Regions from separate parts of the Methylobacterium sp. 1973 genome, predicted to be linked through region 1. Evidence: predicted binding sites of a transcription regulator. Region 1 holds the regulator's gene; each other region holds the start of a gene.
The links. The regulator PhoB, encoded in region 1, activates phosphate uptake and scavenging genes when phosphate is short. The targets are predictions, from matches to a motif close to TGTCATNNANCTGTCAT.
Positions count from the first base shown of each region.

Region 2: the regulator PhoB is predicted to act here: its motif matches at 1,863-1,879, upstream of phnC (phosphonate ABC transporter ATP-binding protein).
Region 3: the regulator PhoB is predicted to act here: its motif matches at 7,591-7,607, upstream of ABIC70_RS22545 (inorganic phosphate transporter).

Region 1 is NZ_JBEPLA010000014.1:65,543-75,662, forward strand. Features, by position in the region: gene ABIC70_RS22965 (50S ribosomal protein L11 methyltransferase) at 1-526, shown strand, start outside; gene ABIC70_RS22970 (ribosome modulation factor) at 567-755, shown strand; gene ABIC70_RS22975 (hypothetical protein) at 756-1,019, opposite strand; gene ABIC70_RS22980 (aminopeptidase P family protein) at 1,147-2,985, shown strand; gene ABIC70_RS22985 (protein-disulfide reductase DsbD family protein) at 3,105-5,276, shown strand; gene phoB (phosphate regulon transcriptional regulator PhoB) at 5,424-6,119, opposite strand; gene phoU (phosphate signaling complex protein PhoU) at 6,308-7,027, opposite strand; gene pstB (phosphate ABC transporter ATP-binding protein PstB) at 7,146-7,961, opposite strand; gene pstA (phosphate ABC transporter permease PstA) at 7,982-8,872, opposite strand; gene pstC (phosphate ABC transporter permease subunit PstC) at 8,885-9,862, opposite strand; gene pstS (phosphate ABC transporter substrate-binding protein PstS) at 9,947-10,120, opposite strand, start outside.
Region 2 is NZ_JBEPLA010000013.1:140,108-150,227, forward strand. Features, by position in the region: gene ABIC70_RS22555 (glycosyltransferase) at 1-483, shown strand, start outside; gene ABIC70_RS22560 (DUF1045 domain-containing protein) at 511-1,197, shown strand; gene ABIC70_RS22565 (LbetaH domain-containing protein) at 1,190-1,810, shown strand; gene phnC (phosphonate ABC transporter ATP-binding protein) at 1,923-2,771, shown strand; gene phnD (phosphonate ABC transporter substrate-binding protein) at 2,869-3,798, shown strand; gene phnE (phosphonate ABC transporter, permease protein PhnE) at 3,815-4,696, shown strand; gene phnE (phosphonate ABC transporter, permease protein PhnE) at 4,693-5,559, shown strand; gene phnF (phosphonate metabolism transcriptional regulator PhnF) at 5,584-6,327, opposite strand; gene phnG (phosphonate C-P lyase system protein PhnG) at 6,407-6,877, shown strand; gene phnH (phosphonate C-P lyase system protein PhnH) at 6,880-7,467, shown strand; gene ABIC70_RS22605 (carbon-phosphorus lyase complex subunit) at 7,471-8,577, shown strand; gene ABIC70_RS22610 (alpha-D-ribose 1-methylphosphonate 5-phosphate C-P-lyase PhnJ) at 8,589-9,557, shown strand; gene phnK (phosphonate C-P lyase system protein PhnK) at 9,554-10,120, shown strand, end outside.
Region 3 is NZ_JBEPLA010000013.1:128,184-138,303, forward strand. Features, by position in the region: gene ABIC70_RS22510 (LysR substrate-binding domain-containing protein) at 1-200, shown strand, start outside; gene ABIC70_RS22515 (CaiB/BaiF CoA transferase family protein) at 301-1,494, shown strand; gene ABIC70_RS22520 (hydroxymethylglutaryl-CoA lyase) at 1,491-2,417, shown strand; gene ABIC70_RS22525 (MFS transporter) at 2,700-4,028, shown strand; gene ABIC70_RS22530 (helix-turn-helix domain-containing protein) at 4,061-4,408, opposite strand; gene ABIC70_RS22535 (Ros/MucR family transcriptional regulator) at 5,204-5,578, shown strand; gene ABIC70_RS22540 (hypothetical protein) at 5,582-5,830, shown strand; gene ABIC70_RS22545 (inorganic phosphate transporter) at 5,910-7,538, opposite strand; gene ABIC70_RS22550 (autotransporter family protein) at 7,970-10,120, shown strand, end outside.

The DNA.
Region 1 (10,120 bases):
CGCCTTCGGTACCGGCCACCATGGGACCACTCTGGGCTGTCTGCGCGCGCTGGTCTCGGAGCTGAAGCGCCGGCGCCCGGCCCATGTCCTCGATGTCGGTACGGGAACCGGGATCCTCGCCTTCGCGGCCGCCAAGGCCCTGCGGCAACCCGTTGTGGCCGGCGACCTCGACGCGGAGGCCGTGCGCACGGCCCGCGAGAACGCCCGGGCCAACGGGCTCGGGCCCTATCTCAAGCTCTACGAGGGGCCGGGGGTGCGCCACCGCCTCGCCGACCGGCCGCGCCATTTCGATCTCGTCTTCGCCAACATCCTGGCCCGGCCCCTGCGGCTCCTCGCGCCGACGCTGACGCGCGTGGTCGCCTCCGGGGGCGTTCTGGTCCTGTCCGGCCTGATCGCGCGCGACGTGCCCGGCGTCCTCTCGGCCTACCGCCTCCAGGGCTTCTCCCTCGTCCGCCGCGGCATGATCGAGGGCTGGGTCGCCCTGGTCCTGATGCGCGGCGGCGCCGCCCGCCGCCCGCGGCGCTGAGGCGCCCCGAACCGGCGGCGCGCCGGCGCGTTGATTGGCCATGAGCCAGACGTCGCTCCATGATCCGCCCGCGGACCCCATCGCCGAGGGCGCCCGCGCCCGGGCTCAGGGCCGTCCCAAGGACGCCTGCCCCTATCCGGCGAATTCGCCCGCACGCGTTGCGTGGTTCGAAGGCTATGACGGCGCGCCCATCGAGCGCATGCCGGACCTGCCGGTCGCGAAGCGCTGATCAGCGCGCAGTGCGAAGCCGGCCCGACGGCGTCGAACCATCCGACGTGGGGGCGGTTTCGGCTGCTGTTTCCGCCCCGTCTGCCCGCGACACGGGAGCGCCGAGCGCCGCCATCAGCACGCGCAGACCGTCCACCCATTCCTCGAGTTCGGCGAGCGAATCGAATCCGTCCCGGCGAACCACCGTGTCGGGTTCGATCGTCACGATGGCGTCGAAGCGGCCATCGGGTCTGTCGCTGATCCGGTAGTAGACGCGGCGTGGCATGTCTGAGGAATAGGCCAAATCCGGCGGCGTGATAAGATTGTTAGCGATCTTTTAGGCACCGCACCCGGGCGCCTCCTCTGAGGACGGGGTGTTGCGGCGTGGGAGCGGCGGGCGCTAGGCTCGCCTCATGACTGAGCCCCGTCCGCCCCAGCCGCGTCAGCGCTTCCAGAGCTTCGACGACCCGAGCCACCGGAAGGGCGCCGAGCGGATCGAGGCCTTGCGGGCCGCCCTCCGCGAGCACGGGATCGACGGTTTCGTCGTGCCCCGGGCGGACGAGCACCAGTCCGAATACGTTCCGGCCGATGCCGAACGGCTGGCTTGGCTCACCGGCTTCACCGGCTCTGCGGGGACGGCCGTGATCCTGATGGAATCCGCGGCGCTGGTCGTCGACGGCCGCTACACCCTGCAGGCGCCCGAACAGGTCGATACCGGCATCCTCACGGTGGTGCCGCTGGTCGAGTCGACGCCGGAAGCCTGGATCGGCGTCAACCTCAAGAGGGATCAGGTTCTGGGCTACGATCCCTGGCTGCATACACCCGACGGTCTCGCACGCCTGGAGCGGGCCGCCACCCGAGCCGGCGGCGCGGTGCGGGCCGTGCCGAACCTCGTCGACGCCGTCTGGGCGGGCCGCCCGAGGCCCCCCGCCGGGCCGGTGGTGCTCCATCCGGATGCCCTGTGCGGCGAGGCCTGCACCGACAAAATCGCCCGGATCCGGGCGGCCCTCGCCGAGGGCGGCTGCGATGCCCTGGTCATCTCGGATCCGCACAATCTCGCCTGGGCCTTCAACCTGCGCGGCTCCGATGTCGGTCACACGCCCCTGGCCCTCGGCTACGCCATCCTGCCGCGCGAGGGGTTGGCGCGGCTGTTCCTGGTCTCGCCCGAGGTCGATCCGGCACTGCGCGCGGTGCTGGCCCCGATCGCCGAGATCTTGCCCCGGGCGGAACTGGACGACGGGCTGGGATCCCTCGCCGGCGTGCGTGTCCGCCTCGACGCGGCGACCGGCGCCGTCGCCCTGAAGGAGAAGATCGAGGCTGCCGGCGGCACCGCCGATGTCGGCAAGGATCCGATCACCGGCATGAAGGCGGTCAAGAACGCCGCCGAGATCGCCGGTGCGCGCGCCGCCCATGTCCGCGACGGGGCGAGTGTCGTGCGGTTTCTTGCCTGGCTCGACGGTGCGGCCGCGGCCGGAGGCCTCACCGAGATCGCCGCCGTCGAGGCCCTTGAGGATTTCCGCGCGGCGGGCGGCGATCTGCGCGAGGTCTCGTTCCCGACGATCTCGGGATCCGGGCCGAACGGCGCGATCGTCCATTACCGGGTGAGCCGCGCCACCGACCGGACGGTCCGGACCGGCGAGTTGTTCCTGATCGATTCCGGTGCGCAGTATCCGGACGGCACCACCGACATCACCCGCACGGTCGCGGTGGGCACGCCGAGCGCCGAGATGCGCGACCGTTACACTCGGGTTCTGAAGGGCCACGTCGCGATTGCCCGGGCGGTGTTTCCTGTCGGCACGACCGGCGCTCAGATCGACGCCTTCGCCCGGGCGCCGCTCTGGCAGGCGGGGCTCGACTTCGATCACGGCACCGGCCACGGCGTCGGCGCCTTCCTGTCGGTGCACGAGGGACCGCAGCGGATCGCCAAGACCGGCACGGTGGCGCTGGAGCCCGGCATGATCCTGTCGAACGAGCCGGGCTATTACGCCCGCGGCGCCTACGGAATCCGGATCGAGAACCTCGTGCTGGTCGAGCCCCGCACGATCGCGGGCGGCGAGCGCCCGATGTTGGGCTTCGAGACCCTGACGCTCGCCCCCTATGATCGGCGGCTGATCCAGCCGGACCTGCTCGAACCGGAGGAGCGCGCCTGGATCGATGCCTATCACGCCCGGGTGCGCGAGACCCTGGCGCCCCGGGTCGATGCCGGGACGCGCGACTGGCTGGAGCGTGCGACCGTGCCGCTCGCGGACTGAGCGATCGGCGTGGGATCCCGGGCGCGGCCCGTGGTAAGACCCACCGCCATCGAAACGCCCGCGCTGGCCCGGATACACCGCGCGTGAAACCGCGCCCGCCCTGCGCGCGAAGGGACAGCATGATCCGCCGCCTCGCCATTCTGATCCTGGCCTTCGCCGCGAGCCTCTCGGCCGCCGCAGCCCAAGGGGTCCCGCAGGGCTTCCGCACGCCGGCCGACCTCGTGCGGGCGAGCCTCGTGGCCGAGCCCGCCGCGGTCGCCGGCGCACAGCCGTTCACGCTGGCGGTGCGGATGCAGATCAAGCCCGGCTGGCACGTCTACTGGCGCAACCCGGGCGATTCCGGACTGCCTCCGGAGGTGACCTGGACCCTGCCGGCCGGCTTCAACGCCAGCGCGATCCGGTGGCCGGCGCCGGAGCGCATCCCGATCGCGACCCTCATGAATTACGGCTACGAGGGTGAGGTCACGCTCCTCGTGCCCGTGACGCCGCCGCCGAGCCTCGACCCGGCCAATCCCGTTCAGATCCAGGCGAAGCTGACCTATCTCGTCTGCGAGACCGAGTGCGTCCCCGGTTCGGCCGATCTCGCCCTCACCCTGCCGGTGGGCAAGGCCGAGCCGGACCCGGCCAACGCCGCGCTTTTCGCGCGCGCCCGGGCTGCCCTGCCCGCGCCGGCGCTCTGGCCCCTGCGCCTGTCGAGCCAGGGCGACACGCTGCAGCTCGATTTCGCCGCGACCGGCCTGAAACCGGAATCCATCCGGAACGCCGCCTATTTCCCCTATGCCGAGACGGCGATCGACAACGCCGCCGCGCAGGTGATGACCGTCGACGAGACCGGTCTGCATCTGACCATCGCGCGCAGCAGCCCGACCGATCCTTTGCCCGCCGCCCTGCCCGGCGTCCTGACGATCGACGAGGTCGGCACGGACGGCACCCGCCGCCTCGCCTTCGCGTATGGTGACGAGCCGGTGCTTCCTGCCGTCGCGGCCGCGTCGAGCGCGCCGAATCCGGCCGGAGCCCCGCCGGCCGTCGCCGAGTTCGACGCGCTGACCCTCGCAACCGCCGCGGCCTTCGCCTTTCTGGGCGGCCTGATCCTCAACCTGATGCCCTGCGTCTTCCCGGTGCTGTCCATCAAGGTGCTGAGCCTCGTGCGGCATGCCGGCGAGGGCCCGGCGCGGCTGCGGCTGCACGGCCTCGCCTACACGGCCGGCGTGCTGGCGAGCTTCCTCGGCCTCGCATCCCTGCTGATCGCCCTGAAGGGTGGCGGGGCCGCGATCGGCTGGGGCTTCCAGCTGCAATCGCCCGCCATGGTCGCAGCCCTCGCCTATCTGCTGTTCGCGATGGGCCTGAGCCTGTCCGGGGTGGTCCATGTCGGCGGCCGGCTCGCCGGCCTCGGAGACGGCCTGACCCGGCGTGCCGGCCTGAGCGGCTCGTTCTTCACGGGCGTGCTGGCGACCCTGGTGGCGACCCCCTGCACGGCGCCGTTCATGGGCTCGGCGGTGGGCTTCGCGCTGACGCAGAGTGCCGGTGTCGCGCTCGCCGTCTTCGCGAGCCTCGGCCTCGGCCTCGCCCTGCCCTTCCTGGTGCTGACCCTCTGGCCGCCGGCCCTGCGGGCGCTGCCGCGGCCGGGCGCCTGGATGGAGACCCTCAAACAGGTCCTGGCCTTCCCGGTCTACGCCACCGTGGCCTGGCTGATCTGGGTTCTGGCCCAGCAGGTCGATCCGCGTGGGCTGCTGGCGGCGCTGATCGGCCTCGTCCTCGTGGGCTTCGCCGCCTGGGCCTGGGAACACGGCCGCGCCGCCGCGCCCGGGGCGGGCCGGGTCGCGCGGGTCGCTGCGGCCCTCGCGCTGGTCGCCGTGGCGGCCCTCGCCGTGACCCTTCCGCGGGACCGCGCCGCGCCGTCGGCGCAGGCCGCCGCCGACGGGGTCGAGCCCTTCACTCAAGCGCGTCTCGACGCCCTGGTGGACGCGCACCGCCCCGTCTTCGTGGACATGACCGCCGCGTGGTGCATCACCTGCGCGGTGAACGAGGCGACCTCCCTCAACACCAAGGCCGTGCGGGCCGCGATGGCCGAGCGCGGCGTGACCTACATGAAGGGCGACTGGACCAACCAGAATCCCGAGATCACCCGTCTGCTGGAGAAGCACGGGCGCAGCGGCGTGCCGCTCTACCTCCTCTATACCGGAACCGGAGCGCCTCAGGTGCTTCCGCAGATCCTCACCGAGGGGACGGTTCTGACGGCGCTCGACGCCGTGCCGGTCGCGTCCGGCCGGAGCGCGGCGCTGACCCGCTGAATCTGCGCGAGGCCCGGGGGCCCGCCGGGCCTCGCAGCATCCGCCGGCCTCGAACGTCCCCGGCTCCCTTCGCTGCACGCGGGCGGGCGGCGCGGCCGACCGGCCTCCGGCCCGAAACGCTTTGTCCCGGAACGCTTCGCGCCCGTCTCAAGCGTCGAGCGAGAACGTCTCGTCGAAGGCGTAGCCCGAGCCGCGGACCGTACGGATCGGGTCGGCTTGACGCGGGCCGTTCAGTGCCTTGCGCAGCCGCCCGACATGGACGTCGACCGTGCGCTCGTCGATGTAGACGTCGTGTCCCCAGACCCCGTCGAGGAGCTGCTCGCGGGAGAAGACCCGGCCCGGCGCCAGCATCAGGAATTCCAGCAGACGGAACTCTGTGGGGCCGAGATGCAGCTCCTCGCCGCCGCGGCGGACGCGATGGCCGGTGCGGTCGAGTTCGAGGTCGCCCGCCGCCAGCCGGTCCGAGACATGGGCGGGCTTGGCCCGGCGGAGCAGCGCGCGGATCCGGGCGAGCAGTTCCGGGACGGAGAACGGCTTGACGATGTAGTCGTCGGCGCCCGTCCCGAGGCCGCGGATCCGGTCGCCCTCCTCGCCCCGGGCGGTGAGCATGATCACGGGCAGCCGCTCGGTCTCCCGGCGCGCCCGGATCCGCCGGCACAGCTCGATGCCCGACAGGCCGGGCAGCATCCAGTCGAGCAGGACGAGATCGGGGATCCGCTCCGCCAGGAGCAGCTCCGCGTCGTCGCCGCGAGCCGCGGAATCCACCAGAAAGCCCTCGGCTTCCAGATTGTAGCGCAGCAGCGTGGTCAGCGCCTCCTCGTCCTCGACGATCAGGACTTGCATGCTCACGTTCGAAGATCCGTTCACGAAGCGGCGCCATACGGCCTGCAGGCGCGCCGACTCTCCTTGGAGCCGGCGGGCAGGCGGAGGGTGCAGGAGGCGCCGCTCAGCCTCAACCCGCACGCTCCGATTCTCCGGCGGCGCCCCACAGGAGCGCGCGCAGGCCGACGCCTGGACCGGGGGCGGCCCGCTTACGGAGCCGGCACCCCGTCCACGGTCGCGTAGTTCGACGCATCGTTCTTCGGCCGATCGCCCGCCAGGGCCTCGCCCGTGGCGAGATAGTGGATCGTCTCGGCGATGTTGGTGGTGTGGTCGCCGATCCGCTCGACGTTCTTGGCGCAGAACAGAAGATGCGTGCAGAACGAGATGTTGCGCGGATCCTCCATCATGTAGGTCAGGAGCTCGCGGAACAGCGAATTGTACAGGGCGTCGATCTCGCCGTCCCGCTCCCAGACATCGTGGGCTGCCTGGACGTCGCGGCTCGCATAGGCGTCGAGAACGTCCTTGAGCTGGCCCTCCGCGAGGTCGCTCATGTGGCGCACGCCGAGAACGATCTTCTGGGCCGGCGCCTGATCGGAGATCGCCACCACCCGTTTGGCGACGTTCTTGGCGAGGTCGCCGATCCGCTCGAGGTCGCCGGAGACGCGGATCGCCGAGATCGTCTCACGCAGATCGATCGCCAGGGGCTGACGCCGGGCGATCAACAGCACGGCGCGCTCCTCGATGTCCCGCTGCAGGGCGTCGAGGCGCTTGTCGGCGACGATCACCGCCTGGGCGAGCGTATCGTCCCGGCGCACGAGGGCGTCCGTCGCCTCCGCGGTCATCTTCTCGGCCACGCCGCCCATCTCCGAGATCGAGCGACGCAGGTTCTCCAGGTCGGTGTCGTAGGAGGTGACGATATGGCCGGGCATGGCGAATCCTTCGATGGGTCCCGGGGGCGGCGCTCCGGGGAGGCCCTCGGGGACCCGCCGGCCCTCCGCGGATGCGGCGACCGGACGGCCTTCCCCGAGACCGGAGCGTTCAGGCAGACTAGCCGAACCGGCCGGTGATGTAGTCCTGGGTGCGGCGTTCCGTCGGGTTCATGAACATCCGGTTGGTCGGACCGAACTCGATCAGCTGGCCCAGATACATGAAGGCGGTGAACTGCGAGATGCGCGCCGCCTGCTGCATGTTGTGGGTGACGATCACGATGGTGAACTCGTCGCGCAACTGCTCGATCAGCTCCTCGATGCGGCCGGTGGAGATCGGGTCGAGGGCCGAGGTCGGCTCGTCGAACAGGATCACCTCCGGGCGCTGCGCCACCGTGCGGGCGATGCACAGGCGCTGCTGCTGGCCGCCCGACAGGCCCGTGCCCTGCTGCTTGAGCTTGTCCTTCACCTCGTCCCAGAGGGCGGCCTTGCGCAGGGAGGCCTCGATCCGGCCGTCGAGTTCGGATTTCGGCAGCTTCTCGTAGAGGCGCAGGCCGAAGGCGACGTTGTCATAGATCGACATCGGGAACGGCGTCGGCTTCTGGAACACCATGCCGATGCGCGAGCGCAGCTCGTTCAGGTCGATGGAGGGGCTGAGGATGTTCTCCCCGTCCAGGAGGATCTCGCCCTCGGCCCGCTGCTCCGGATAGAGGCTGTAGATCCGGTTGAAGCAGCGCAGCAGGGTGGACTTGCCGCAGCCCGAGGGCCCGATCAGCGCCGTGACCTGCCGGTCGTGGAAGTTGAGGTTGACGTCCTTCAACCCGTGGAAGCTGCCGTAGTAGAAGTTCAGGCGCTTCACGGCGATCCGCACGGGACCGCCCTCGTCGGCGCGGTTGCGGTTCAGCTCGACCGTGGGGATCGCGGAGGCGGCGTTCATCGTCGTGTCCTCGAAGGGTCTCAGCGCGAGGTCTGCGGCTTGATCACAAGGCGGGCAATGATCGACAGCACCAGGATGGTGGCGGTGATCAGAAGCGCGCCGGCCCAGGCGAGGCCCTGCCAGTTCGGATAGGGCGAGAGGGCGAACTGGTAGATCATCACCGGCAGGTTCGCGACGCCACCCATCAGGTTGGCCGAGAACCAGGAATTGTTGTTGAGGGCGGTGAACAGCAATGGCGCCGTCTCGCCGGCGATGCGCGCCAGGGCCAGGATGATCCCGGTGACGATGCCGGCCGAGGCCGCCCGCCACGTGACGTTGATGATCACCGTCGAGGGCGGCGCCCCGAGCGCCGCGCCGGCCTCCCGCAGGGTTCCGGGGACGAGCCGCAGCATGTCCTCGGTGGTGCGGACGATCACCGGAACGGCGATGATCGCGAGCGCGACGCCGCCGGCCCAGCCCGAATAGGTGCCCATCGGCCGCACCATCAGGGTGTAGACGAACAGGCCGATCAGGATCGACGGCGCCGAGAGCAGGATGTCGTTGAGGAAGCGGATCAGGGCCGCGAGCTTCGAGCCGCGCCCGTACTCGGCCAGGAAGGTCCCGGCCATGACGCCGACCGGCGTCGCGATCACGATGCCGATCCCGGTCAGGACGAGGCTGCCCAGAATGGCGTTGGCGATGCCGCCGCCCTCGGATCCGGGGCCCGGCGTCGGGTTGGTGAACAGGGTCGGCGTGAAGCCGCGCACGCCCTGGACGATCAGCATCACCAGGATCGAGCCCAGGACCAGGGCGCCCACCAGCGTCGCCCCGGTGCAGGCAACCCGCAGCGTGCGGTCGGCGATGCGCCGGCCCTGACGGACCCGGCCGGAGCGGCGCCGGGGCGCCGCGGTCATCGTGGGGGAGGCGTCCATCGCGCGTGCTCCTCAGGCGGCCTGGACGCGGCGCGTCAGCAGCCGGGCGATGATGAGCACCACGAAGGTGATCACGAACAGGATGCAGCCCAGAGCCATCAGGGCGTTGAGCTGGAGGCCGTCAGCTTCGTTGAACTCGTTGGCGATGCGCGACGCGATGGTCGAGCTCGGATCGAAGATCGAGGCCGAGAGGCGGTTGGCGTTGCCGACCACGAAGGTCACCGCCATCGTCTCGCCCAGCGCCCGGCCGAGGCCGAGCATGATCGCCCCGATGATCGAGACCGAGGCCTGCGGCACCAGCACGTGGCGCACCACCTCCCAGGTGGTGCAGCCGATGCCGTAGGCGCTCTCGCGCAGCACGGTCGGGATCTGGTCGAGCATGTCGCGGGCGATCGAGGCGATGAACGGCACGATCATGATCGCCAGGATGATCCCGGCGGTGAAGACGCCGACGCCCGAGGGCACCCGGGCGTAGAACAGCGTGCCGACGATCGGCATGCCCTCGACGAGGTTCGAGACCGGGATCTGGATGTAGCGCGCGAAGAGCGGCGCGAACACGAACAGGCCCCACATGCCGTAGATGATGCTGGGCACGGCGGCGAGCAGCTCGATCGTCATGGCGACCGGCTTGCGGGCCCAGCCCGGGCAGAGCTGGGTGAGGTAGACCGCGATCCCGAGGGAGACGGGGACGCCGATCAGGAGCGCCAGGAAGGCGGAGGCGACGGTCCCGATCACCGCCACCAGGGCGCCGTACTGCTCGGTCCCGACGTTCCAGGCGCTGGAGGTCAGGAATCCGAAGCCGAATTCGCGGAAGGCGGGCCAACCGCCGTAGAGGATCGAGCCCAGGATGCCGGCGAGGACGAGCAGCACCAGCAGCGCTGCGGCATACGAGGAGGTCCGGAACAGGGTGTCGAGGCTCCGGCTCGGCGCCTTCCGCGCCGTCGCGGAACGGGTTCGGCCGAGGGCGATCGATTCTGTCAAAGCGGGCATCCGCTGTTCTCTGCGAAGAGGGCGTGGTAGCGCGGGGCGTTCCGAGAAGCGAGGGAGGAGGTTCGCACCTCCTCCCGGCCACGCTCACATGTTGAAGACAGGCTTACCGTCCTTGCCCTTCACGTCCTTCCACTCCTGGTGGATCAGCTCGACGACGTTGTCCGGCAGCGGGACATAGTCGAGGTCGACGGCAAGCTTGTCGCCGTTCTTGTAGGCCCAGTTGAAGAACTTGAGCACATCGGCGGACTTGGCCGGATC
Region 2 (10,120 bases), on a different contig from region 1:
GCCGAGATCGCCGAGGACGCGGCCGCCACCAAGCTCGTCCGGGCCGCCGGCAAGCGGGTCCACCTCGTGGCGAGCCCGTTCGAGCAGCCGCTCGGGCCGCGCGGCTTCCAGGAGGTCTGGGCGCGGCAGCTGCGCTGGGCGCGCCTGCGCCGCGTGACCTTCCCGCTGTTCTTCGCTCCCGAGATCGGCAGCGGTGTCCTGTTGCCGGCGCTTCTCATCGCCCTCTGGGCCGGCAGCTTCACGGGCCTCGTCGGCGCTGCCGGCCTCGCCGGCCTGTGCTATGCCGCCGAACACCGGCTCGCGATCCGCGCGGGCTGGCACCGTTCGCCCCGCCTGCTGGCGGCCTTCCTGGTGCGCGACGCCCTGATCCCGGCGATCTGGCTCGGCGCCTGGATGCAGAGCGCCATCGTGTGGCGGGGCAACGCCATGGACGTGCGCCCCCGGCGGGCCGCCGAGGCGCGTCCCTACGCGCCGACGGCCTGACGGCGGCCGACGATCGGAGGCCGAAAGGTGTCGCGCCGCTACGCTCTCTACTGCCTGCCCGCCCCGGGTTCCCGGCTGGAGGTCTTCGGCCGGTCCGTCCTCGGCACCGACCCCGTCTCGGGGGCGTCGGTCCCGCACCCGGAGGGCTTGAGCGACCTCGCCGCCGTCACGGCGGGGGCCCGGATCTACGGGTTCCACGCCACCCTCAAGGCGCCGCTGCGCCTCGCGGCGGGCACCACGGAGGCGGATCTCGTCGCCGCCACCCGTGACCTCGCGGCCGCGCACCTGCCGGTGGCGGTGGGCCCGCTCCGGGTCGCCGCCCTCGGGCCGTTCCTCGCCCTCGTGCCGGAAGCTCCCCCGCCGGAGCTGGGGCTCTTCGCCGCCGAGTGCGTCGCCGCCCTCGACCCGTTCCGTGCGCCGCTCACCGAGGCCGAGCGCGTCAAGCGCCGCCCGGAGCGCCTCGACCCGCGCGGGCGGGCGCTGCTGGCGCGCTGGGGCTACCCGTACGTGTTCGAGGCCTTCCGCTTCCACATGACCCTGACCGACGCCCTGCCGGAGGCGGAGCGCGAAGCCTGGCACCGGCGCCTGTCCGAGGCCTACGCCGCCGCGGGGCCGGAGCCCCTTGTGATCGACGCCGTGTGCCTCCTGACCCAGGACGGGTCCGGCCCGTTCCGGCTCCTGGCGCGCCTGCCCTTCGGAGAGCCTCGTGGTTGACCGTCCCCTCGGACTCGAACCCGCACGCGATCCCAGCGCCCGGGTCGTGGATTGCCGCCTCGGCCACTACACGGAGGTCGGCGCGCGAACCCGCCTCACCGAGACGATCCTCGACGATTATTCCTACATCGGTCAGGATTGCGAGGTGATCTACACGACCATCGGCAAGTTCTGCTCGATCGCCGCCAGCGTGCGGATCAATCCCGGCAACCACCCGATGGAGCGCGCGTCGCAGGCGCATTTCACCTACCGGGCACGCGCCTACTGGCCGGAGGAGTCCGACGAGCCCGCCTTCTTCGACCGGCGCCGGGCGAGCCCGGTGGCGATCGGCCACGATGTCTGGATCGGCCACGGCGTCGTTGTCCTGCCCGGCCGCACCATCGGCACCGGCGCCGTGGTCGGCGCGGGCGCCATCGTCACCCGCGACGTCGAACCCTACACGATCGTTGTCGGCAATCCCGCCAAACCGGTCCGGCGCCGCTTCCCCGAGGCCGTCGCAGAACGTCTGATGCGCCTGGCATGGTGGGACTGGGATCACGAACGGCTGCGCCGGGCGCTTCCGGATTTCCGCGGCCTGCCCATCGAAGCATTCCTCGAGCGCTATGAAGTTTAAGCCGGCTATCAAAATGTAATAATTGTGCCGGCAAACATAACCGATCTGTATTCGTCATCCAATCGTCGTGAAATCGGCGTTTACCTGCGGCCATTCCCCGGCGGATGGTGGCATGCTGGTTATCGAGGATCTCACGCGCCAGTACGGCGACCGGCGCGCCGTCGACGGCGTGTCGCTCCGGATCGAGCCCGGCAGCTTCGTCGGCGTGATCGGCCGGTCGGGCGCCGGCAAGTCAACGCTCCTGCGCCTCATCAACCGGCTGGCGGACCCGAGTTCGGGGCGCATTCTCCACGACGGCCGTGAGGTCACCACCCTGCGGGGCCGCGACCTGCGCGAATGGCGGACCCGCTGCGCCATGATCTTCCAGCAGTTCAACCTCGTCGGCCGCCTCGACGTGATGACCAACGTGCTGATGGGCCGGCTCAGCCACGTGCCGAGCTACCGTTCCCTGCTGCGGCAATGGTCCGCCGAAGACCGGGCCATGGCGCTCGCCGCCCTGGAGAGCTTCGACATGGGCGAGTTCGCCGGCCAGCGCGCCGACGGCCTGTCGGGCGGCCAGCAGCAGCGCGTGGCCATCGCCCGCGCCCTCGTGCAGGAGCCCGAGATCCTGCTCGCCGACGAGCCGGTGGCCTCCCTCGACCCGCGCAACACCCGGCTCGTGATGGACGCGCTGGCCGAGGTGAACCGGCGCTACGGCATCACGGTGCTGTGCAACCTGCATTCCCTCGACCTCGCGCGCGCCTATTGCGACCGCCTCGTGGGACTCGCGGCCGGGCGGGTCGTGTTCGAGGGCGGACCGTTCGACCTCACCGAGGACGTGGCGCGCCGGCTCTACGGCCTGGAGGCCGGCGAGGTGCTGGACGATTCCGCGCAGCGCGAGGCGGAGCAGCGGGCCGCGATGCCCGGCCGGCCCGGTCTCGTGCCGGCGCGGCCGGTCCGCGAGGCCGCCCTCGGCGCCTGATCCGGGCCCTCCAAGCCCCAACAACCATTCGGGAAACGCCCGACCGGCCTCCGGCCGGCCGAACTTCCTGCCCTACGCCGTCACGAAGGACGACACGATGATCACCCGACGCACTCTCGCCGGCGCCGCCGCGGCTCTCGCCCTCCTCGGCCTGCCGGCCGCCGCCCAGGACTGGAAGGCCCAGTATCCGGAGCTGACGCTCGGCGTGATCCCGGCCGAGAACGCCTCGGGCACCGCCGACCGCTGGGCGCCGCTCACCGCCTACCTGACCAAGACGCTCGGCGTGCCGGTGAAGCTGCGGGTGGCGAGCGACTACGCCGCCGTCATCGAGGGCCAGCGGGCCGGCAACATCCAGATCGCGTGGTACGGACCGGCCTCCTTCGCGCGGGCCGTGATGACCGGCGTGAAGATCGAGCCGATCGTCAACCAAAAGCACGAGACCGGCGCCTCGGGCTACTATTCGGTGGTCTACGTTCTGGCCTCCAGCCCCTACAAGACCGTCGAGGATCTCAAGGGCAAGAACCTCGCCCTGGTCGATCCGAACTCGACCTCCGGCAACCAGGCGCCGCGCTTCTTCCTGAAGCGGGCCGGCTACGACGTGGAGAAGTTCTTCGGCAAGACCTTCTACGCGGGCAGCCACGAGAACGCCGTGCTGGCGCTCACCCAGGGCACGGCCGACGCCGCCGCCAACCTGTGGAATTCCGAGACCGACACGATGGTCACCCGCATGGCCGCCAAGGGCATGCTCAAGAAGCCCGACGGCACGCCGATGCAGCAATCGGACTTCCGGGTCGTGTTCAAGTCCGACTTCCTGCCGGAGGGGCCCTTCGCCATGCTGACGAGCCTGCCGGACGACCTGAAGGCCAGGATCCGCGACGCCTTCGTGGCCCTGCCGAAGGCCGACAAGGCCGCCTTCGACCGTCTCTCCGACGGCAAGGATCAGGATCTGACGCCGGTGACCCTCAAGGATTATCAGCCGATCATCGACATGCTGCGGTTCAACGACGAGCAGCGCCGGAAGTCCTGATCCGGGCCCGCCCGCCTTGCGCGGTCTGACACCCCTGTCGCCGGAGCGGGAAGCCGCCCTCTCCGGTCTCTACGCGGCGGCGACCGGCGCTGCGCGCCGCCGCACGCTGGCGGGCTTCGCCCTTGTGGCGGCGCTCGCCCTGGTCGCCGGCTTGGTCGCCGAGGTGCGGCCGCTGGTCTTCGCCGAGAACATCGGCAAGTTCACCGCCTACATCCAGCAGATCCTGCCGCCGATCAGCCTCGAGCATCCGCTCGAGGACGTCCGCAGCTGGTACTGGGGCCTGCCCAAATGGCTGGGCCTGCTGGGCGAGACCCTGCTCATGGCCTATCTCGGGACGCTGCTCGGGGGGCTCGCGGGCTTCGCCCTCAGCTTCGTGGCCGCCGCCAACCTCGTGCGGTCGCGCCTGCTGCGCGTCGGCGCCAAGCGCCTCCTGGAATTGTGCCGCACCGTCCCCGAGGTGGTGTTCGCCCTGATCTTCGTGATCGCCTTCGGGCTCGGCCCGATGGTGGGCGTGCTCGCCATCGCGATCCACACCACGGGGGCGCTCGGCAAGCTGTTCTCCGAGGTGGTCGAGAACATCGACATGCGGCCCGTCGAGGGCCTGTCGGCCTCGGGCGCCACCTGGGTCCAGACGGTACGCTTCGCGGTGCTGCCGCAGGTGCTGTCGAACTTCGCCTCCTACGCGCTGCTGCGCTTCGAGATCAACGTGCGCGGGGCCGGGGTGATGGGCTTTGTCGGCGCCGGCGGCATCGGCCAGGAATTCCTCGTGGCGATCCGAAATTTCTACTACGCGGACGTGAGCGCGATCCTCGTGCTGATCATCCTGACCGTGTTCTGCATCGACCTCGCCACCGAGCGGGTCCGTCACCGCCTGATCGGCGCGGAGCAGGCCCGATGAGCCCGCGTCCCGAGGCCCTGCGGGCGGCGGCCCGGGCCGACCTCGCCCGCCTGCGCGCGCGCTACCCCGCGCAGTTCCGCACCGACTGGCCGGGGCGGGCGCGGCTCGCCGCCCTGCTCGCCGTCCTGATCGGGCTCGCGGCGTTCGGCTACTGGCGCCTCGACTTCTCGATGGCGCGGATCCTCCACGGGCTCGGGCGGCTCGGTACCTTCGCGGTGCTGATGCTGCCGCCGTCCCCGGAGGGCCAGTTCTGGACCTTCCTGCACGCGCTGGGCGAGACCCTGGGCATCGCCTTCCTGGGCACGCTGACGGCGGCGGTCTTCGCCTTCCCGGTGGCGTTCCTGGCGGCCCGGAACGTCGTGCCCAACCCCTTCGCGCGGTTCGCCGTCCGCCGCGGCCTCGACGTGATGCGCTCGGTGGACGTGCTGATCTGGGCGCTGATCTGGATCAACGTCGTGGGCCTGGGCCCCTTCGCGGGGGCGCTCGCCATCGCGTGCTCGGATTTCGGGGCGCTCGGAAAGCTGTTCTCCGAGGCGATCGAGACCTGCGACAAGCGTGCCGGCGAGGGCGTCGTCGCCTCGGGCGGCTCGCGCCTGCACCGCATCCGCTTCGGGCTGATCCCCGGGGTCCTGCCGGTGCTGGCGAGCCAGGTCCTGTACTTCTTCGAGTCGAACACCCGGTCGGCGACGATCATCGGCATCGTCGGCGCCGGGGGCATCGGTCAGTACCTCACCGAGCTGATCCGCGTTCTGGAGCTGCAGCAGGTCGCCTTCCTGGTGCTGATGATTCTCGTCACCGTGGCGGCGATCGACTGGGTCTCGACCCGCCTGCGCCGGGCGATCATCGGGCCGGCGGCGCGCTGAGTCGCCGGCCCGATAAACCGCCGATCACCCGCCGATCACCAGCTCCACCCGGTCGGCGGCGAACAGGGTGCGGTTCGCCTGGATCGGAACGCCGGCGGGATCGATGTTGACGCTCGACACCACCAGAACGACCCGCCCCGGGGCGATGTCGAGGCGCTGCGCCTCCGCGGAATCGGCCGGCCGGGCGCGGATGCGCGTCGAGAGCCGGGTGTAATCGTGCAGGCCGCAGGCCGCGAAGGCCCGGGTGATCGAGCCGCGCTCGGCATAGGCCTCGGCGAAGCCTGCGAAGCGCGGCAGCGGCAGCCAGGTCAGCGCCGTCGAGAGCGGGGCGTCGTCCGCCCGGTGGACCGTCAGCAGCTCCAGGATCGGCGCGCCGGGGGCGAGGGCCAGGGCTGCCGCCTGCTCGGGCCCGGCCGGGACCGTGGTCGAGGCGACGAGGTCGCCCCAGGCCTCGCGTCCGGCCCCGGCGACGATCTCGGAGAACCGCGTGCGCGGCCCGATCGGGTAGGCGAGGGGTGCCTCCTCCACGAAGGTGCCCCGGCCCTGGCTGGCGCGCACGAGCCCGCCCTCGGCGAGCGCCGCGAGGGCACGTCGCACGGTGTGCCGGTTCACGGCGAAGCGCGCCGCCAGGGCGGCCTCGGCGGGCAGCTGCTGTCCCGGCGGATAGCGCCCCGCCGCGATCTCGGCCGTCAGCGCGTCGGCGATCTGTCGCCACGCCGTCAGACCCTCGCCCCGGACGAGGCCGGGTGCCTGCTCCTGCGCATCCATCCTGTCATCCAAACTTCATTTGTGCGGCGCACGCCAGTTGTCTATACACCTATACAACTGAGCGACGGAGGGATTCGCGATGACGACGAGCCCGAGACATCCGGCATCCGAGGGGGAGATCGGGGCGCGCCAGGCCGTGATGGCGCTCTGTGCCGAGGCGAGCCGCACGGACCTGGAGGCGGCCCTGTCGGTCCTCGACACCCCGGCCGCCGCGGATCTCCGGCCGCCGGAGACGGGGCTCGTGATGGCCTCAGGCCGGATCGGCGGCGACGGGCGCCCGTTCAACCTCGGCGAGGTCAGCGTGACCCGGGCCGCCATCCGCCTCGCGAACGGTCCGGCCGGCTTCGCCTACCATCTCGGCCGCGACCGCACGAAGGCGCGGCTCGCCGCGATCCTCGACGCCCTCTGGCAGGACCCGGACCGGCGCGCCCGGGTCGAGGCCGCCCTGGCGCCCGCCGCCCGGCGGCTCGCGGCGGACCGGCAGCAGGCGGCCCGGCGCACGGCGGCCACCCGGGTCGACTTCCTGACCCTCGCCCGCGGAGACGATTGAGCATGCTCGCCCCCGGCTTCGCCGATCCGGTCCACGACGCGCAGGGCACCTTCCGCGCCGTGATGGACGCCCTCGCCCGCCCCGGGCTCGTCCGGCCGCTCGCCCCGTTCCTCGCGCCGCCCGCGCCGCTCACGCCGGAACTGGCCGCCGTCGCACTGGCGCTCACCGACGCCGACACGCCGGTCTGGCTGGATCCGGCCCTCGCCGAAGCCGCGGACGTCGCGGCTTACCTGCGCTTTCACACCGGCGCGCCGCTCACCGACGATCCGGCCCGGGCCGCCTTCGCGCTGGTTCGCGAGTCTCGACGCTGCCCGCCGCTGGGCCGGTTCGCCCTCGGCACGCCGGCCTACCCCGACACCTCCACCACCCTGGTACTCGCCCTCGACACGATCACGGACGGGCAGGGGCTGAGCCTCTCCGGCCCGGGCGTCCGGGGCACGGTCCGGGTCGCGCCGGGACCTCTGCCGGACGGCTTCGCGGCGCAGCTCGCCGAGAACCGCGCCGACTTTCCGCTGGGCGTCGACCTGATCCTCACCGCGCCCGGCCGCGTGGCCGGTCTGCCGCGCTCCACGACGGTCACGGAGGCCTGACCCATGTACGTGGCCGTGAAGGGCGGCGAGGCCGCCATCGACAACGCCCATCGGCTCCTCGCCGAGGCCCGCCGGGGCGACCCCGCCGTTCCGGAACTCTCCGTGGCGCAGATCCGCGAGCAGATGGCGCTGCTCGTCGACCGGGTGATGACCGAGGGCTCGCTCTACGATCCGGACCTCGCGGCCCTGGCGCTCAAGCAGGCGCGCGGCGATGTGGTCGAGGCGGTGTTCCTGGTCCGCGCCTACCGGACCACGCTGCCCCGCTTCGGCGCCTCCGCGCCGGTCGACACCGGCACCATGGCGGTCGAGCGCCGGGTCTCCGCGACCTTCAAGGACCTGCCCGGCGGGCAGGTGCTCGGGCCGACCTTCGACTACACCCACCGGCTCGTCGACTTCGCGCTCGCGGCGGATACCGCCTCCGAGCCCGCCGCCGAGGCCGAGCCGCGCGCCGATGCCGGAACCTGCCCGCGGGTCACCGACCTGCTGGCCCAGGACGGGCTGATCGAGGCCTCGCCGCCGGACGACGGCGCCCCCGTGGGCGACCTCACCCGCGAGCCCGTGGATTACCCCGCCGACCGGGCTCTGCGCCTCCAGGCGCTCGCCCGGGGCGACGAGGGCTTCGTGCTCGGCCTCGCCTACTCGACGCAGCGCGGCTACGGCCGCACCCACCCGTTCGTCGGCGAGATCCGGGTCGGCGCGGTGGCGGTGGAGTTCGTGCCCGAGGAGCTGGGCTTCGCGGTCCCGCTCGGCCGGGTGCGGCTCACCGAGTGCCAGATGGTCAACCAGTTCAAGGGCTCGGGCGCGGCCGCGCCCCAGTTCACCCGCGGCTACGGGCTGAGCTTCGGGCAGAGCGAGCGCAAGGCCATGGCGATGGCCCTGGTGGACCGGGCGCTGCGCGCGGAGGAGCTCGGCGAGCCGGTGGCGAGCCCCGCCCAGGACCAGGAATTCGTGCTGGCCCATTGCGACAGTCTCCAGGCGACCGGCTTCGTCGAGCACCTGAAGCTCCCCCACTACGTCGACTTCCAGGCCGAGCTGGAGCTGGTCCGACGCCTGCGCGCCGAGTTCGAGCGCAAGACCGAGACCGTCGAGATGCAGGAGGCCGCCGAATGAGCGCGACAGGGATGTCCCCCTTCCTTGGTGGCTCCGCTTCCCGGGAGCTTCCGGGCCGCGCGCCGGATGACGCGCAGGTTCCCTCTCCCGAACGGGACAGGGGGCTCGTCGCGTCCGTCCTCGACGCGGCAGGAAGCACGCGCGGCTCCGGCTACAACTTCGCCTATCTCGACGAGGGCACGAAGCGGATGATCCGCCGCGCCATCCTCAAGGCCATCGCGGTGCCGGGCTACCAGGTGCCCTTCGCCTCCCGCGAGATGCCGATGCCCTACGGCTGGGGCACCGGCGGCGTGCAGGTCACGGCGGCGATCCTCGGGCAATCGGACGTGCTCAAGGTCATCGACCAGGGGGCCGACGACACCACCAACGCGGTCTCGATCCGCCGCTTCTTCGCCAAGACCTCCGGGGTGGCCACCACCACCCGCACGACGGAGGCGACGGTGATCCAGACCCGCCACCGCATCCCCGAGACGCCGCTCACCGAGGGGCAGATTCTGGTCTATCAGGTGCCGATCCCCGAGCCCCTGCGCTTTCTCGAGCCCCGCGAGACCGAGACGCGCCAGCTCCACGCGCTGGCCGAGTACGGCGCCATGCACGTCAAGCTCTACGAGGACATCAGCCGCCACGGGCACATCGCCACCACCTACGCGTACCCGGTGGAGGTCGCCGGCCGCTACGTGATGGACCCGTCGCCGACGCCGAAATTCGACAATCCCAAGATGGACGACTGCCCGGCGCTCCAGCTCTTCGGCGCGGGCCGCGAGCGGCGGATCTACGCGGTGCCCCCCTACACGCGGGTGCGCAGCCTCGATTTCGAGGATCACCCGTTCCGCGTGCAGGAATTCACGCAGCCCTGCGCCCTGTGCGGCGCCCGCGGCCACTACCTCGACGAGGTGGTCACCGACGATTCCGGAGGCCGGATGTTCATCTGCTCCGACACCGACATCTGCGAGACCCGTGTCGCGGAGGCGGCCCGATGAGCGCGCCGCTCCTCTCCGCCCACGGCCTGACCAAGGCCTACGGCAACCGGCTCGCCTGCGCGGGCATCGACCTCGACATCACGGAGGGCGAGGTGCTGGCCATCGTGGGCGAGTCCGGCTCGGGCAAGTCGACGCTCCTGTCGCTGCTCGCCGGCGAGCTGGCGCCCGATTCGGGTGAGGTCCGCTACCGGATGCGCGATGGGCAGACCCGCAGCCTCGCCGATCTCGGACCCGCCGCGCTGCGCCGGCTGATGCGCACCGACTGGGGCTTCGTCCGGCAGGACGCCCGCCAGGGCCTGCGCATGGCGGTCTCGGCCGGCGGCAATGTCGGCGAGCGGCTGATGGGCATGGGCGAGCGCCATTACGGCCGGATCCGCGGCCAGGCGCTGGACTGGCTCGGCCGGGTCGAGATCGAGGCCGGCCGGGTGGACGACCCGCCCAGCCAGTTCTCCGGCGGCATGCGCCAGCGCCTCCAGATCGCCCGCAACCTCGTCACCGGGCCGCGCCTCGTGCTGATGGACGAGCCGACCTCCGGCCTCGACGTCTCGGTCCAGGCCCGGCTC
Region 3 (10,120 bases), on a different contig from region 1:
GCCGGATGGCGCAGGTCGGCCTGGGCCTCGGGACCGTCCCGGAACATGTCTACGCCCTGCTCGGACCGCCGATGCGGCTCGCCGCGGTGCCGCTCACCGATCCCTGGGCGGCGCGCACGCTGCGCCTCGTGGTCCGGCCCGGGCCGGTATCCCCGGCGGCGGCGCTCCTCTTGGACCATCTCCGGGCCGCCGGGCGCTGAGGTTGCGTTCTCCGCTCGCGAACGCACGATGATGCATGGCGTTTGGACTTCGCGGCGGGAACGGCCGTATTTTCCAGGCAACCAAAGATGGAGGAAAGCCGTGTCCGGTCCGCTCAGCGGTATCCGCGTTCTCGAGCTTGGTCAGCTGATCGCCGCGCCCTTCGCCACGCGGCTGATGGCCGAATTCGGCGCGGAGGTCATCAAGGTCGAACCCCCGGGTGAGGGCGATCCCCTCCGGAAGTGGCGCAAGATGCACGAGGGCACCTCGCTCTGGTGGTACCTGCAGTCGCGCAACAAGAAGTCGATCGCGGTCAATCTGAAGTCTCCGGACGGTCTCGACATCGTCAAGCAGCTCGCCAAGAGCGCCGATGTCGTGGTCGAGAACTTTCGGCCCGGCGGTCTGGAGAAGCTCGGGCTGGGCTGGGACGTGCTCTCGGCGCTCAACCCCAACCTCGTGATGGTCCGCATCTCGGGCTACGGCCAGACCGGGCCCTACCGCGACCGGCCCGGCTTCGGCGCCATCGGCGAGTCGATGGGCGGCATCCGCTTCACCACCGGTAGCCCGGAGGCTCCGCCGGCGCGGGTCGGCGTCAGCATCGGCGACACCCTGGCCTCGCTCCACGGCGTCATCGGCGCGCTGATGGCCCTGCTGCGGGTCAAGACCGGACAGGGCGCGGGCCAGGTCATCGACGTCTCGCTCGTCGAGAGCGTGTTCAACGTGATGGAGAGCCTCGTTCCCGAATACGACCTGCTGGGCGAGGTCCGCACCCGCACCGGCGGCGCCCTGCCGGGCATCACCCCGTCGAACACCTATCCGACGCGGGACGGCGGCTACGTGGTCATCGCCGGCAACAGCGACCCGATCTTCCGCCGCCTGATGACGGCAATCGGCCGGCCCGACCTCGCCGACGACCCGGCGCTCCGCAACAACGAGGGCCGCTCGCAGCAATCCGCGATGCTCGACGGCACCATCGCCGACTGGTCGAAGACCAAGACCGTCGAGGAGGCGCTCGCCGTCCTCGACGCCGCCGACGTGCCGGCCGGCCGGATCTACTCGGTGGCCGACATCGTGGCCGATCCGCACTACCAGGCGCGCGACATGATCCTGCAGGCGGAACTGCCCGGCGGGACCGCGGTGAAGATGCCCGGCATCGTGCCGAAGCTCTCCGACACGCCCGGCGAGGTCCGATGGCAGGGGCCGGCGCTGGGCGCCCACACCGATTCCGTGCTCGCCGAGCTCGGTCTCGACCCGGCGCGCATCGCCGCGCTGCGCGAGAAGGGAGCCGTGGCATGAGCGGCGACACGCTGATCGTCCAGGAGGTCGCCACCCGCGACGGCTTCCAGATCGAGCCGGTCTTCGTGCCGACGGCGGAGAAGATCCGCCTGATCGACGCCCTGGCGGCGGCCGGCTTCAGCCGGATCGAGGTCTCCTCCTTCGTCTCGCCGAAGGCCGTGCCGGCGCTCGCCGACGCAGCCGAGGTCTTTTCCGGGATTCGGCGCCGGCCCGGGACCGTTTACGTCGCCCTGGTGCCGAACCCGAAGGGCGCCGAGCGGGCGCTCGCCGCCAAGGTCGACGAGATCAACCTCGTCGCCTCCGTGAGCGAGACCCACAACCGCGCCAACATGGGCATGAGCCCGGCCGACTCGATCGCCGGCTTCGCCCGGATCATGGATTCGGTGCGCGGCGCCCCGGTCAGCACCAACGCCACGGTGGCGACCGCCTTCGGCTGCCCGTTCGAGGGCGACCAGCCGGTCGACAAGGTCGTCGCGCAAGTGGAGCGCTACCTGTCCCTCGGCATCGACGGGGTGACGCTGGCCGACACCACCGGCATGGCCAATCCCCGGCAGGTGGGCCGCCTCGTCGCGCGGGTCCTGCCGCTGGTCGGCCCCGGGCGCCTGACGCTCCATTTCCACAACACCCGCGGCCTCGGCCTCGCCAACGTGCTGGCCGCCTACGACGCGGGCGCCCGCCGCTTCGACGCGGCGCTCGGGGGCCTCGGCGGCTGCCCGTTCGCGCCCGGCGCCACCGGCAACATCTGCACCGAGGACCTCGTCAGCATGGCCCACGAGATGGGCGTGCCGACGGGCCTCGACCTTCCGGCGCTGATCGGCCTGTCGCGGGATCTGCCTCGCCTCGTCGGCCACGACGTGCCCGGCCAGGTCGCCAAGGCCGGACGCCCCTGCGATCTCCACCCGGCGCCAGCCAAGGCCGCTTGAGAGTGCGTTGACCCTGCGGCCGCGATCCCGCGCCACGCGAGGGAGATCCTGGTCGCGCCCTCATCCTGAGGTGCCGGAGCACAGCGGAGGCCTCGAAGGAGGTCCCCAGGCATCGCGCTTCGGACTGGAGGGCTCCTTCGAGACGGCTTCGCCGCACCTCAGGATGAGGGCGCGGGTTGGAGGCGCCCAGTCGAACAGGCTCTGAGCTCACCCGGGGCAAGCCGCCCGTCCGAAGGCGGCGCCCCCCACCACGTGTCCGAAAACAACAACACGGAGGAAACCATGACCGCAGCCCTGTCGGGTTCGCCGGCCGCCGTCGAGGCCGGTGCGGTGACGGAGACGAGCGTCGTCCGCAAGGTCGCGTGGCGGCTCATGCCGCTGATCATGATCTGCTACATGTTCGCGTTCTTCGACCGCATCAACATCAGCTTCGCCAAGTTCCAGCTCCAGAGCGACCTCGGCTTCAGCAACGTCGCCTATGGGCTCGGCGCGAGCATGTTCGTCGTCGGCTACGTGATCTTCGAGGTGCCCTCGAACCTGATGCTGTACCGGGTCGGGGCGCGCCGCTGGATCGCCCGGATCATGATCTCCTGGGGCATCGCCACCGCGCTGATGATCTTCATCCGCAGCGAGTGGCACTTCTACGCCCTGCGCTTCGTGATCGGCGCCATGGAGGCGGGTTTCGCGCCGGGCATCCTCTACTACCTCACCCTGTGGTTCCCGGCCTCGCATCGCGGGCGGATCACCAGCTTCATGTTCGTGGCCTCGGCCTTCTCGGGCATCTTCGGCGCGCCGGTGGCGGGCCTCATCCTCGGTGGTCTCAACGGCGTCGGCGGCCTCGCCGGCTGGCAATGGCTGTTCTTGGCGGGCGGCCTGCCCTGCCTCGTCCTCGGCCTGCTCGTGCTGACGCGCCTCGACGACCGGATCGCCGACGCCCGCTGGCTCTCGGAGCCCGAGAAGGCGCTCCTGTCCAGCCGCATCGCCCACCACAACCGCGAGATCGGCGACCATTCGCTCCTCGGGGCGATCCGGCAGCCGGGCTTCCTGATGATCGCGCTGATCTACTTCCTGCTCCAGATCGGCTCGTATGGCCTCAACTTCTGGGGGCCGGACCTGATCAAGACCGCGAGCGGCGGCCAGGCGGCCTCGGTGGGCTTCCTCACGGCGATACCCTACGTCTGCGGCGCGATCAGCATGGTCGTGATCGGGCGTCTCTCCGACGCCTCTGGCGAGCGGCCGAAATTCGTCGCGGGCCTCGCCATCACGGCGGCGCTCGGCTTCTTCGGCGCCGGCCTGTTCGACAAGCACATCGTGCCGCTGATGTTCGCCCTGGCCCTGCTGGGCGCCGGCATCGTCGCCTCGATCCCGACCTTCTGGACGCTGCCGGCCAAGCTCGTCACCGGCGTCGGCGCGGCGGGCGGGATCGCGCTGATCAACACGCTGGGCCAGTTCGGCGGCATCGTCAGCCCGGTGATGGTCGGCTGGGTGAAGGATCTGACCGGCTCGACGACGCCGGCCCTGTACGGCATCGGGGTGCTCTGCCTCGTCGCCGCCGGGCTCGCGCTCTTCGCCATGCCGGCGAGCCTGCGCCGGAGCGACAGGGCGGCCTGATCCGGCCGCATCGGGCGTCCCGGGCCGACGGGCTACGGGACGCCCACCAGGGCCGCCTGCCGATACGCGCGGGGCGCTGCCCGTGGGCGCTCCCTGAAGCGGCGGGCGAAGTGGGCTTGGCCGGCGAAGCCGCAGCCGCAGGCGAGCAGGCCGATCGACAGGTGCGCGCAGGCCGGATCGGCCAGCCGCCGGGCGGCGGCTTCCAGATGGGCCTCGGCGCGCTGGACCACGACGCTGCCGTTGACGGGCTGGGGCACCTCCCGGGCCAGCCGCTCCGAGAGACCGGCGATGATCAAGTCGATGCCGATCTCCGTCATGCGCGCGGCTGCGGCTGCCCCGAGCCAGTCGCGGATACGGATCAGCTCGCTGAAGACGCTCATTGCCAGGCTTTCGGATGCGCGATCGGTGCCGACGGTCAGGGCCGTGTAGAGCCGGGCCGGTCCGAACCGCGCTCCAGACGGTCGCGCGGCACATCCAGGATCCGGCGACTGTCCGTCTCCGTCATCACCACCAGCGGCTGACGGTCGACCACGACGAGGGAACCGACCTCCGCGCGTTCCCGCTTGGCCGCAAAGGGCTCTGCTCGGAGCGTCCGAAGCTCGACCGTCATGAGGGGGGGCGGAGATGATCTCCCGCCACCGTCGGACGCTGTCCTGCGGTGGAAGACCGACGGTTGAGAACAGAGTCAGCACGGATCGATCCCCGCGACGCCGGGATGGGGGAAGAGAGCGGTCGGCTGCGGGACGTCGTCGGGCGGAGCAGATCCCGCACGGCCGTGCCCGGACCCGGCAGACGGCACCGGTGAACCGTCCCGGGCTGGAGCCCGACAGGCGGCCGCCGACGCCGAAAATGAGTTCGGATGCCGATCTTCGCGGCCGAAAACAGTGAATGCCGCGGTAACCAATTCGAGGATCGGTAGCCCTGCGCGAAGGATCAAAAAACCTCGCGCGCACGGACAAACCCCGGCCCGCTCATATTGTATATTATCTGCAACCTCAAGAATTGGCGCGATATCAACTTGAGGTAGCGATTCTCCGGCCTTCCATCCGGCACCCTGATCAACGCCTGCGGTCCCGGTTCACCCCGACCGGCAGTCGTGGATCAGGCGCATGGTGCCGGGCCTTTCAATGGTGATGTCTCCTATGGATAACCTCAGCGCAGCCCGTTCAACGTTCATGTTGGAGAAGGTCGGCGCCATCGTCGCCGCCTACGTCTCGCGCAACGCGATCGACGTTGGGGCCCTGCCGGCTCTCATCGACCAAGTGCATTCGGCGATCGCAGTCCTCCGCCGCGACCCGTCGGGTTCGGGGGCAGGCGGCCTGAGCCAGGAGCAGGTCGACGCCTCGATCCAGGAAGCGGGCCTGATCAGCTTCATCGACGGCCGCGCCTACCAGACCCTGAAGCGCCACCTGACCGCCCACGGCCTCACGCCCGAGCGCTACAGGGCCAAGTACGGCCTGCCGGCCGATTACCCGATGGTCGCCCCGGGCTATGCGGCTCGGCGTTCCGAGATCGCCCGGGCGATCCAGCTCGGCCACAAGGCGGGGTGAGTGATGGTGCCCGCCTCGTCCCCGGGTCCCGCCCGGACCCACAAGCCTCCCCCCGGGGCGGCCTCGAAGGATGCGCTGTACCGCATCGCCGGGATTCTCGACGTGCCGGTGGCGAGCTTCTTCCCGGATGCCGACCGGCCCGATACGGCCATCGCCCAGGCGGCCGACCTCGTCTCGGCGTTCGTGGCGATCGAGAATCCGGCCGCGCGCCGGACCTGCCTGGCCTTCGTGCGGGCGATGGCGGGTTCCTGAGGGGGCCGACGGAAGCCGGAGACCGGGCTGCTCCCCATGGGATGACGCCCGGTCTCCGGCCAGCCGGCCAGACGCCGGATCAGAACATGTGGCGCAGGAGGTAGAACAGCACGGCCGCGAGGGTGATCGCCGCCGGCAGGGTCAGGATCCAGGCGAGTGCCATGTTGCGCACGGTGGCCATCTGCAGGCCCGAGCCGTTGGCCGCCATCGTCCCGGCGACACCGGATGACAGGATGTGGGTGGTCGAGACCGGCAGGCCGTAGAGTTCGGCCAGCCCGATCGTGCCGGCCGCGACGATCTCCGCCGAGGCACCCTGCGCGTAGGTCAGGTGGGTCTTGCCGATCTTCTCGCCCACCGTGACGACGATGCGTTTCCAGCCGACCATGGTGCCGAGGCCGAGGGCGAGGGCGACGCAGACCTTGACCCAGCCCGGGATGTAGCGCGTGCCGTCGTTGAGCAGGCCCGCGTAGCGCTTGAGGGTCGCCTTGTCGGCCTCCGAGAGATCGGCCCCGGAGCCCGGCAGCACGCGCACCGCGTCGGCGGCGAGGTACATGTCGCTGCGCAGGTTCTGGGTCTGGGCGGCCGGCACCGTGCGGATCGCGCCGTAATTCTTCACGCTGGCGGCAATGTCGTTCGCGAGCGCCGCCAGCGCGGCGTAGACGGGCGGCGCGTTCAGGTCCTTCGTCTTCAGCGCTTCCGTCACGGTCCGGCGCGCGGCGGCGGCGTCCGGCACCTCCGCGCCGGGCGCCCGGGCGGAGAACACCGCGCCCGCCGCCGTCGAAGCCTGCACGAAGGCGGGCGTCGTGTCGTCCGCCATGGTGCGGTTGAGCGCGTAGGCGGTGGGGGCGGCGCCGATCAGGATCAGCATGATCAGGCCCATGCCCTTCTGCCCGTCGTTGCCACCGTGGAAGAACGAGACCAGCGTGCAGGTGAGGATCAGCAGGCCGCGGATCCACAGGGGCGGCGGCGCTTCGCCCTTCGGCGCCGCGTAGAGATCCTTGCGGCGCACCGCGAATTTCAGGGCGAGCAGCAGCAGCGCCGCCAGCACGAAGCCGCAGATCGGCGAAAACAGCAGCGCCTTGAAGACGTTGAGGGCCTGGCTCCAGTCGACGCCCGCGGTGCCGTCGCCGCCGTTCATCAGCTGATTGGCGAGGCCGACGCCGAGCACCGAGCCGATCAGCGCGTGGGACGAGGAATTGGGCAGCCCGAACGCCCAGGTTCCGAGGTTCCAGAGGATCGCCGCCAGCAGCAGCGCGAAGATCATCGCGTAGCCCGCATGCGAGCCGACATTGAGGATCAGTTCCACCGGCAGCAGCGTCACGATGGCGTAGGCCACGGCGCCCGAGGAGAGCATCACGCCGAGGAAGTTGAAGATGCCCGACCAGATCACCGCGACGAGCGGCGGCATCGAGTGGGTGTAGATCACCGTGGCGACCGCATTGGCGGTGTCGTGGAAGCCGTTCACGAACTCGAAGGCGAGGGCGATCAGCAGGGCGAGGCCGAGCAGCGCGAAGGCGCCGTAGGCGAGGGGCGCCTCGCCGACGGCGTTCATGTCCGCGATCAGGCTCACCACCGCGTAGCCGAGGCCCGCCACCAGCACGAGGAGGAAGGCGATCACCCCGCCGAGATGCAGTCCGTGGTCGAGGCGCGGGCCCCCTACCTGCCGGCCTGCGACCGCGCCCGACGGCGCCACGGCGGAATCGGACATGAACCCTCGCGCGGAATCATTCGTGATGGTGAGCCGGGATTAAAATGTGCCCGTGACGGTCGGGTGACGTCGATCCCGCGTCCAGCCTCGCGCAACGGCATCCGGCCGAAGCGATTTGCGGGATTTCGTCCCGTCCCCAGTGTCCGGGCCGTCCCAGTGTTCGGGCCGCCGAGGATGGGCGGTCTGTGCAGGGCCCGTTGCGATGACGGACGGCCATCGCCCTGATGCTCAGGTCATGACGGCACGCGCTGCAGGGTCAAGACGAAGATGAGTCATGATGTGATTTGTGCCGGCAAAGTTTTGATCCTGTTGCTGGCAGGATACAAATGTAAGTTTTTAGATTTGTGACTGGATTATGACGAAGGCGAGCGCGTAGAGTTCGCTAAATCTCCGGCTCGCAGGCTGAATCGCCGCGCGCTTTGGGGGTTGGCATGACATTTCGATATGGCGTCTCGATCGTGGCCTTGGCGGTCGCTGCCTTCGGACCGGGCGCGCAGGCACAGACGGCCAACACGACCGCTTCGGACGTCAACGTCCTCAATCTGCTGGCGCCGTACCTGACGCTCAATACGACGGCGACCGGTCAGCAGACGCTGCAGCTCAACCTGGCGCAGTCGATCGCGATCAACACCGCCGCGGGGCTCGCCCAGCAGCAGCTCGCGATCAGCGACAAGAACCTGCTGGGCTCGGCGCGCAACGACCTGTCCTCGGCCGGGCTCGGGACATACGGCGTGGCTGCAAATCTCGCGGGCGGCCTGCCGGCCCAGACGCCGATCAACGGCATCGTTCCGCAGCAGCTCGTCGGCGGCCTGGGTGCCCAGCTCGGCCCGATCTACCAGCGCGGGGTCGAGCAGGGCGCGAGCGGACCCCTGGGCAGCGTGGTCAATCTGCTGGCCGGTGCCTACGGTTTCACAGGCAACAACCTGGGCGTCGCCAAGAACTACTATGCCAACGGCGCGGCCAACAATCCGAGCGTGACCCCGGCCAACTACGTGGCGGTGCCGGCCGTGGCGCCGGCGGGCTACAGCCTGCCCATCGCCAACGGGCTGCCGAACACGACCAACAGCGTCTACGACCTCGCCTACGGCGTGACCAACACGCAAGCCGGCCAGGATGTCTACGGTTCCTCGCGGCCCGTCCAGGCGGCGCCGGCCCGGTTCAACACCTTCGACCCGACCGCGCTCAACGGCATCGCCACGAACCCGTCCTTTCCGAGCGGGCACACCACCTACGCGTTCACCGACGGCATCCTGCTCGCGATGCTGGTGCCGCAGCAGTACCAAAGCATGCTGGCCCGGGCGGCCGACTACGCCAACAGCCGCATCGTCCTGGGCGTGCACTACCCCCTGGACATCATCGGCGGACGGGCGCTCGCCACCTACGACCTCGCCCAGGCCTTCACCAACCCGGCCTATATCAACAACGCCGCGGTGACTGGCACGGCGATCAACCTGCCCGCCCAGTTCGTGGCGGCCCAGAGCCAGCTGCAGGCCTACCTCGCCGCCCAGTGCGGCAACACCGTCGCCGCCTGCGCGGGCAGCGCCGCCAACGCGGCCGGGAATCCCTACGTTCCGTCGGCCGGCAACCAGGCTGCCTACCAGCAACGCCTCACCTACGGCCTGCCGACCCTCAGCTTCGCCCAGGCGCCCCGCGAGGCCGCTCCCGCCGGCGGGCCGGACGCCTCGATCCTGCTCGCGCCGCTCTACGGCGGATCGACCGCCGCCGCGCGGACCCTCGCGCCCACCGGCGGCCTCTACGGCCAGCTCGCCACCAGCACGATCAACCAGATCCTGGTCAACACCGAGACCAACGCGCTGGCCGCCTTCTACGGCAGCCCCCTCAGCTACTGGAGCCGCCTCGACCTCTATGCGGCCGCCGGGTATTTCGGGAACGTCACCGGCACCCTGCGCATGGACGCCACCGACCGCCTCGGCATCGATGTCGGCATCGGACAGGGCGGCGCGCTCTACGCCAACGGCACCATCGCGGGGACTGTCTTCGTGGGCGCCGGCGGCCTGCTCGGCGGCTCCGGCACGGTGGGCGGGATCGGCGCGCTCTCGGGGGGCACGGTGGCGCCGGGCAATTCCATCGGCACGCTCACCGTCGCCGGCAATGCCGCCTTCGCGGCCGGCTCGACCTACCGGGTCGAGGCCAACGCCGCCGGCCAGGCCGACCGCATCGCCGCCACCGGCAGCGCCACCCTGTCGGGCGGCACCGTCCAGGTGCTGGCCGCCTCGGGCGCCTACAACCCGCGCACCACCTACACGATCCTCTCCGCCGCCGGCGGCGTCTCGGGCCAGTTCGCCGGCGTGACCGCGAACCTCGCCTTCCTCAGCCCGGGCCTGCGCTACCGGACCGACGCGGTCGACCTGACCCTCACCCGCAACGACGTGCCGTTCGCCGCGTCAGCCACCAGCCGCAACGGCATGGCGGCGGCCAACGCCGTCCAGGCGGCCGGCCCGGGCCGGCTCTTCGACGCGGCGGTCGCCTTCACCACGGCCGAGGCCGGCAACGCCTTCCGGGCGCTGGCCGGCGACATCCATGCCGGCACCGTGTCCACCGCCTACGAGACCGCGTTCTTC